DNA from 2 places in the Vibrio atlanticus genome. Region 1 is predicted to be linked to the other one. Evidence: predicted binding sites of a transcription regulator. Region 1 holds the regulator's gene; the other holds the start of a gene.
What was found. Region 1 encodes CRP, which controls carbon source genes, mostly activating them, when cyclic AMP is high. Its sites were predicted from a motif close to TGTGANNNNNNTCACA; they were not measured.
Positions count from the first base shown of each region.

Region 1 (3,817 bases):
GTGCTATTCACGGGTAGCGCGAATACTGGTCATATCCTTCACCGTCAATTCGCGGGTCAACCGGGCAAGATGCTGGCACTAGAGATGGGTGGCAACAACCCGATGGTGATCAGTGACCAATTTGGTGATGCTGACGCGACGGTTTATACCATTATCCAATCGGCTTTCATCAGTGCAGGTCAACGTTGTACATGTGCTCGTCGTTTGTATGTTCCTGTTGGCGAGAAGGGCGATCAACTGCTCGATAAGCTTGTTGCGGCTACTTTGAAGATTCGTGTTGATCAGCCATTCGCTGAGCCCGCACCCTTCATGGGCCCACAAATCTCTGAAGCGGCGGCTAAGTTCATTTTGGACGCGCAAGCTAATCTGCAATCACTAGGTGGTGTAAGCCTAGTTGAAGCAAAAGCGGGCGAAGCGGCGTTTGTTTCTCCGGGTATTATCGATGCAACCAACATTGCTGAGTTGCCAGATGAAGAGTACTTCGGCCCATTGCTGCAAGTGGTTCGCTACCAATCGCTAGAGCAAGCAGTTGAACTGGCTAATGACACGCGCTTTGGTTTGTCTGCTGGCCTAGTTTCAACCGACGATTCGGAGTGGGAATACTTCGTTGACCATATCCGTGCGGGTATTGTTAACCGTAACCGCCAGCTAACAGGCGCAAGTGGTGATGCACCATTTGGTGGCCCGGGTGCTTCAGGCAACCTACGCCCAAGTGCTTACTACGCGGCTGACTACTGTGCTTACCCAATGGCGTCAATGGAAGGTGGTGAAACTCAACTGCCAGCTACGTTTAGCCCAGGTATTGAGCTGTAGTTTTGGTTCTTAAGCTTTAACTTGATGAATCATAAGCTTATGAGCTCTAGGTTCATGAGTAACAGATTCATTGATTGATTGTGTAATAAGGAAGCGGTGTTATCGCTTCCTCTTTTCACCCACGTCCGACACCTCGATTGGGCGGTAGATAATAATAGAACAAGTATGTCACAGGCTGATGGCTGCTGACTCTATGTCCAGCCTCTCCCTTTCTAATCCAAATTACTAGCTTGCTAGAACCTCTGACAAGGAGTCACCATGACGCCCGATCTACTCTTTAAATCACTATGGGACGATTACATTCACAGGCTTTGTCCATCGGCTGAGAAAGTACATCACTTGCTGAAAGAAGACGAAGCCCTGATTAACGATCACATTGCACTGCGTACTTTCAATGTTGCACCGCTAGGTATTGAAACACTGGCTAAACCTTTCCTTGAGTTAGGTTACAAGGCGTGTGGCGATTACTTATTTGAGAGCAAGAAGCTAGTGGCTAAGCACTACGAGCACCCAGATCCAAACCAACCAAAAGTGTTCATTAGTGAGTTGAAGGTCGAAGAGTGTTCAAGTGACCTGCAACAGATCGTTGCTAAGTTGGTTGAGCAAGTGGATGCTAGCAAACTGCAAGGTCATGAATTCTTGTTTGGTGGTCGTCTTTGGGATTTGAGCTTCGCAGATTTCCAAGTGCTAGCAAAAGAGAGTGAGTACGCTTCTTGGCTAGCCGCTCATGGTTACGGTGCAAACCACTTTACGGTGAGTGTGAACCAGTTAAATAAGTTCGATGAAGTGCAGGCCGTGAATGACTATCTGAATGAGTCGGGATTCACTATCAATGTATCTGGCGGCGAGGTGAAAGGCTCTCCAGAGGTCTTATTAGAGCAATCATCAACAATGGCAGATAAAGTCCCAGTTTCATTTGTTGAAGGCAATGAGATGATTCCTGGCGGCTTCTATGAGTTCGCTAAGCGTTATGCGATTGCCAATGGTGAGCTTTATACCGGATTTGTCGCGGCATCAGCTGACAAGATCTTTGAAAGCACCAACGGTTAAAGAAAGATACGAGCACGGGCTTTGCCCTAGAGGTGCGGGTACGCTTCGCTTCGAGATACTTTAGAATAGTGAAGTCCGATTTCTAACTTTGCTTCCCGCATCTGTTCTCTAGATATTTAGAAAACAAAAAAGCCACCAAATTCGCATTTGGTGGCTTTCAAATTTTTGGCTCAGTTAATCGAGATTAACGAGTGCCGTATACCACGATAGTCTTACCGTGTGCAGAAATTAGGTTCTGCTCTTCTAGCATCTTCAAGATACGACCTACGGTCTCACGAGAACAACCAACAATCTGGCCAATCTCTTGACGAGTGATCTTGATTTGCATGCCGTCAGGGTGAGTCATTGCATCTGGCTGTTTTGCTAGGTTTAGTAGCGTTTGAGCGATACGACCTGTTACGTCAAGGAACGCTAAGTCACCAACCTTTTGGCTAGTTACTTGTAGACGGTTTGCCATTTGCGATGAAAGACGCATTAGAATATCTGGGTTCACTTGGATAAGTTGACGGAATTTCTTGAAAGAAATCTCAGCCACTTCACAAGGAGATTTTGCACGAACCCATGCAGTACGCTCTTGGTCTTCTTCGAACAAGCCAAGCTCACCGATGAAGTCGCCTTGGTTTAGGTAAGAAAGAATCATTTCCTTACCTTCTTCGTCTTTGATAAGAACTGCCACAGAACCTTTAACAATGTAGTACAAGGTTTCTGCCTTTTCACCAGCATGAATCAAAGTACTTTTTGAAGGGTACTTATGAATATGACAGTGTGAAAGGAACCACTCTAATGTTGGATCGGTTTGGGGTTTACCTAGAACCATAATATCTTACTTCCTCTGCAGGGTATGCTTGCCGCTTTCCATATTTTAGCTAAGCCTGAATTGACGTAGCTAGGATAAGAGCACTCGTTGAGTGCTGCAAGCTATCTTGTGTTTCGTTTAAGAATAGTATCCTTTTTCAGGTACTATTTCTTGATTTTAATCGTGACCAAGCTACGATTTTTTACGCAAAATTGTGCACATGATCACGGTATGAAAAGTAATCAACCAGAATGTTGTTTTGTTAGCCTATTTTACCGGTTTCTATAAGTTGTTGCAGGATCGGCCTTACAATGAGCTCCATAGCAAAACTCATCTTGCCTCCTGGCACCACAAGTGTGTTATGACGTGACATAAATGAGCCATCAATCATAGCCAACAAGTAAGGAAAATCGACGTTTTTGATGCCGCGCAAACGTATAACCACGAAGCTTTCGTCTAAACTTGGGATCCCTTTTGCATTCAGTGGATTTGATGTATCTACGGTAGGGACACGCTGAAAGTTGATATGAGTTCGCGAAAACTGCGGGGTAATGTAGTTAAGGTAATCATCCATTGAGCGAACAATAGAATCCATCACCGCTTCGCGAGAGTGACCACGATCGCGTGTGTCACGAACGAATTTCTGGATCCACTCCAAGTTTACGATAGGTACCATGCCGATAAGCAGATCGACGTGTTGAGAAACATTGATGTCACCATCGACTACGCCACCGTGAAGACCTTCGTAGAACATCACATCCGAGTTTTCAGGGATCTCTTGCCATGGCGTAAAGGTGCCGGGCATTTGATTGTAAGGCACGGCTTCATCGAAGGTATGCAGATAGCTACGGACTTTTCCCGTGCCTTCATTGCCGTATTGACGGAAGAAATCTTCTAATGCACCAAAATCGTTAGCTTGTGGACCAAAGTAGCTGATGTGCTTACCTTGCTCGCGCGCCTTACGGATCTCGACATCCATCTCTGGTCGAGTGAAGCGATGGAAACTATCCCCTTCAACCCAAGCTGCCTTCACGTCCATCATATTGAACATTTTTCGGAAGGCTTCTGAGGTAGTGGTGGTGCCGGCTCCAGATGAACCCGTCACCGCAATAATTGGATGTTTAGCGGACATGACAACCCTTGTCTTTTGAGTAACTT
Region 1 is NZ_AP025460.1:3,118,712-3,122,528, reverse strand. Features, by position in the region: gene astD (succinylglutamate-semialdehyde dehydrogenase) at 1-813, shown strand, start outside; gene OCV30_RS14125 (DUF1338 domain-containing protein) at 1,072-1,863, shown strand; gene crp (cAMP-activated global transcriptional regulator CRP) at 2,048-2,680, opposite strand; gene OCV30_RS14115 (phosphoribulokinase) at 2,922-3,791, opposite strand.

Region 2 (3,817 bases), 1.2 Mb from region 1:
GCCGCTAGACGACGGATACCTTCGCGGTTCATCGTTAGCTTGGTCGCATTCGCAGTTGGAACGACATTTAAGCCTTGTGCTTCTAGCTCTACCAACTTGCTGGTGGCAATAGCTTCAATTTCAGGAACCACATAATCTGGCTTTTCTAGTTCAATGATCGCTTGAAGTGCATCGCCGTCTAACATGTCTAATACATGGTTACGATGCGCAACTTGCATTGCTGGTGCGTCTGCATAACGATCACAAGCAATAACTTCCAAACCTAAACGTTGGCACTCGATAGCAACTTCTTTGCCGAGTTCACCTGAACCTAATAGAAGTACACGAGTAGCATTTTCACGAGTAGCAGTACCAAACATAGAAATTCCTTCCGATCTTTTGAACGATTGATTGAAAACGGGGTGATCATACTTATTTCAATGACAAAAGCAAACGTTTGCGCAAGTTGTTGCGTTAATTACAGGCATAAAAAAAGCAGCCCTGTTAAATAGGGCTGCTTATTTAAATTTTTGTTAATCAGATGTACTTAGATTGCTAAGTAAGTCACTGGAATGTCGGGGTTAATCGCTTCTAATGTAGATTGCGTATCCGCTAGGTGACTGATGCTACCTTCCGCGATTTCTACCAAAGCAGCACTTTCAATTTGTTCGAAATCTAAGCCAGCCAGTTTAAGTTGAATTAACGCGACTTGCAGAGGAGGTAGGCTCGGGTTAAACGCTGCGTTTTCAGCGTAAGCACCCGTAAAAATTTCACCTGACGTCAGTTGTAGCGAAACACCACTTAAGTTTTTGGTGTAAGGAGCATGGCTGCGGTTTAGTGCTGCTAGCGCTTCTACAACAATAGGCGTTGTTTCTTCGGTCGTGTACTTATGATCAAGCTTTGTCATTAGGCCTGTTGTCACACCTAAATCAGCAGGGCCGAACGAGTCTGGCAGGTACTCTTGCAGAGACATTTCATCACGTTGTGGCAGCTGAACTTTAAGTTCTTTTGCTGTTGTCAGTTCGTTCATGAATTGACGACAGTGACCACAAGGACTGAAGTTGATGGTGATATCTGAGATACCTAGTTCGCCTTTCATCCAAGCGTGGCTGATTGCAGATTGCTCAGCGTGAACGGTTTGACCAAGTTGAGCACCAGCGATTTCAAGGTTTGCACCAAAATACAGAGTACCAGACAAACCACGCACGATTGCACCAACATAAAAGTCAGATAACGGAGCGTAAGAATACGCTGCGGCAAAAGGAAGTAGCGCAATACGTAGTTCGTCATCCGCTAGACCACTTGCTTGCAGTAGGCTAGCAAATTGTTCTGGAGACAATGTCGCGTCAAAGTTGTCTGCTAATACGATGTCACTCAAAAGCGCTTTCATTGATGATGGAGCACTTTCCAGCGCCAGGGTAATACGACTGTTCATGTTGAATCCTTAATTGACCTTAGGCTTTAATTCTATGCAATGCTCAGGAATTTTCTGTGGCCTTGATCACCACTGCGCTGTTGTTGTTACATTGGTTTGCATAATTAGAGTGAGGTCACAGATGAAATCGATTGCAAGAGTAAAAACTACCATTGATATCCCACTTATTGCTTGAAATTGAGTTTGGTTTGTCACGTATTGATGAATAAATGAGAGAAAAAAGCCCAAGCTACCACTGAAATAATCAGGTTATGCTTGGGCTTATTGATATCTGTAACGCTTAAAAGTCGCGAACCAGTGAGTTTAGCTATTTACCAACTCATCTATTAGAGCGCGTATAAACTGTAATCAAAGTGGTTAAGAATAGAACCAAACCACGAGCGAAAATATACTCGGCGCAATGATTGAGGTGATAACCCCACAAAGAACCAATGCCAACGAACTGAATGCAGCATCTTCCTGATTCTTTTCAGCACATGTCGCAGTACCTAAAGCGTGAGACACGGTACCCATGGTTAAACCACGCGCGATAGGGCTCTTAATACCAATGAGATTGTAGATTGGGTAAGCAAAAATTGCCCCAAATAGACCAACAATCAATACCAGTATTGCCGCAATCGCTGCTTCACCACCTAAATGGCTCGATACTTCCATCGCAATTGGTGTGGTGACTGATTTACCTAATAAACTCGCAATCAAACTCAAGTCCGCTTTAAAAGCCACTGCGATTAATGCTGTCGTTGTCATCGACATCACACTGCCTAGCGTGCAAGCAAAGGTAATAATGCGCCAGTTGGCTCTGATTTGAGGGAGCTGTTCATAAAGCGGGTAAGCAAGGGCAACAACCGCAGGCTGAAGCATGTAGGTAATCCAGGTGTTGTCGGCATAGTAAGTCTCAAACGGTACTCTAAAGAACGTGAGTATCGGAATGATGATACCAATGCTGATAAGCAGGGGATTACAAAGCGGCGAGTTTACTTTTTGACTTACCCAGCGAGCAAACAGGAATACCACGATGGTGAGTAGAATCCACATGATCAGTTACCTCTCGAAAGCAAGCGGTCTAAAAACCATGATAAGGACACCAACACCAGCAACGTGCCACCAACGGCGCTCGCCATAATTGGCAATGCGTTCGCGATGAGCATGTCGAAGTGATCCATCAACCCAACACTGATCGGAACAAACAGTAAGATCATTAGCCGGATAATCAAGCTTGCACCGGGTTGTACCCAGTGCGAAGGAATAATACCAATCACCATGGCGGCAAACAGAATCAACATGCCAAAAATACTGCCTGGGATTGAGGTATCCAAAAAGTGCTGTAACGCGTTACCTGCTGTAAGTGCACCTATGATTAAGGTGAAGGAGATTAAGCAGTAAACCAGTTGGATCAATCTTTCTTTCAAAGTGTTACGTCTCTTGATAATGGAATTAGCTAGCTAACTTTTCTACGTATTGATAAACCGCCTTCAAGATAGCCATTTTCTTCTCGTCGCTTTCATGTTCATGCGCGAGGTTTTCAAGGTTGAGCATGTACTCTTCTAAACGGCTTTCATAAAACTCACGACAATGGTTCGCCCATTTCAATTGCTCAGCTTCGTCGAGCGTCCATGGAAAATGACGAGCACGGTAACGGAACAGTAACGGTTTAATACGTTCATCACCGAAGGTGATATCTAAAGCTGCCAAGTTATTTGGGTCAGTTTCGCGAATGATGTTCATCGCTGTTTTATCAGCAGGTGAGAAGAAACCGTCATAAAGGTGTGTATCAACATCATCACTCTTTTCGTACTCTCGCTCTTGTGAGTACAGGCCGATCAGTTTTTCGCGGATCTCTGGGTGTTCGCGCAGCAGTGCCAAGTTCTTCAAGCATTGTTGGCGATCAATACCGATGGTTTCGGCATTTTCAGCCGTCAGCGTTTTAGCTGGAGCAAGAATAGGGCACTTGTTCAGTTGAACCAATTTGATTGGTACGGGTAGCTCGTCTTCACCCAGTTCACTGCGTTTGGTGTAGAGTCTGTCTCTGAGTTCATCAGCGTCCAGTTCTAACAGTGGGCTTGGATCTTTGGCTAAATCAACCACGATAACGGCATTTTGATTGGTTGGGTGCCAAGCCATAGGCACAATCCAACTTGTGTAGTTGCAGTCACGGCCAAACATGCCCGAAACGTGCATCAATGGTGTCATGTTTACAATATCAACCAGGTCATTCAGCTTACGCTTATGACGCATGTTGTAGAGGTAATCAAACATCTTAGGTTGTGCGGCCTTTAACTTCTTAGCCAGTTCGATGGTCGCAATAACATCTGCCATCGCATCGTGCGCGTTCTCGTGTTCAATGCCGTTTGCCACAGATAGGTGTTCCAGTTTGAAACTTGGATAACCTTCTTCGTTCTCTGG
Region 2 is NZ_AP025460.1:1,936,496-1,940,312, reverse strand. Features, by position in the region: gene purT (formate-dependent phosphoribosylglycinamide formyltransferase) at 1-359, opposite strand, end outside; gene cdd (cytidine deaminase) at 527-1,414, opposite strand; gene OCV30_RS08640 (LrgB family protein) at 1,772-2,449, opposite strand; gene OCV30_RS08635 (CidA/LrgA family protein) at 2,452-2,823, opposite strand; gene sbcB (exodeoxyribonuclease I) at 2,849-3,817, opposite strand, start outside.
Region 2: the regulator CRP is predicted to act here: its motif matches at 1,519-1,534, upstream of cdd (cytidine deaminase).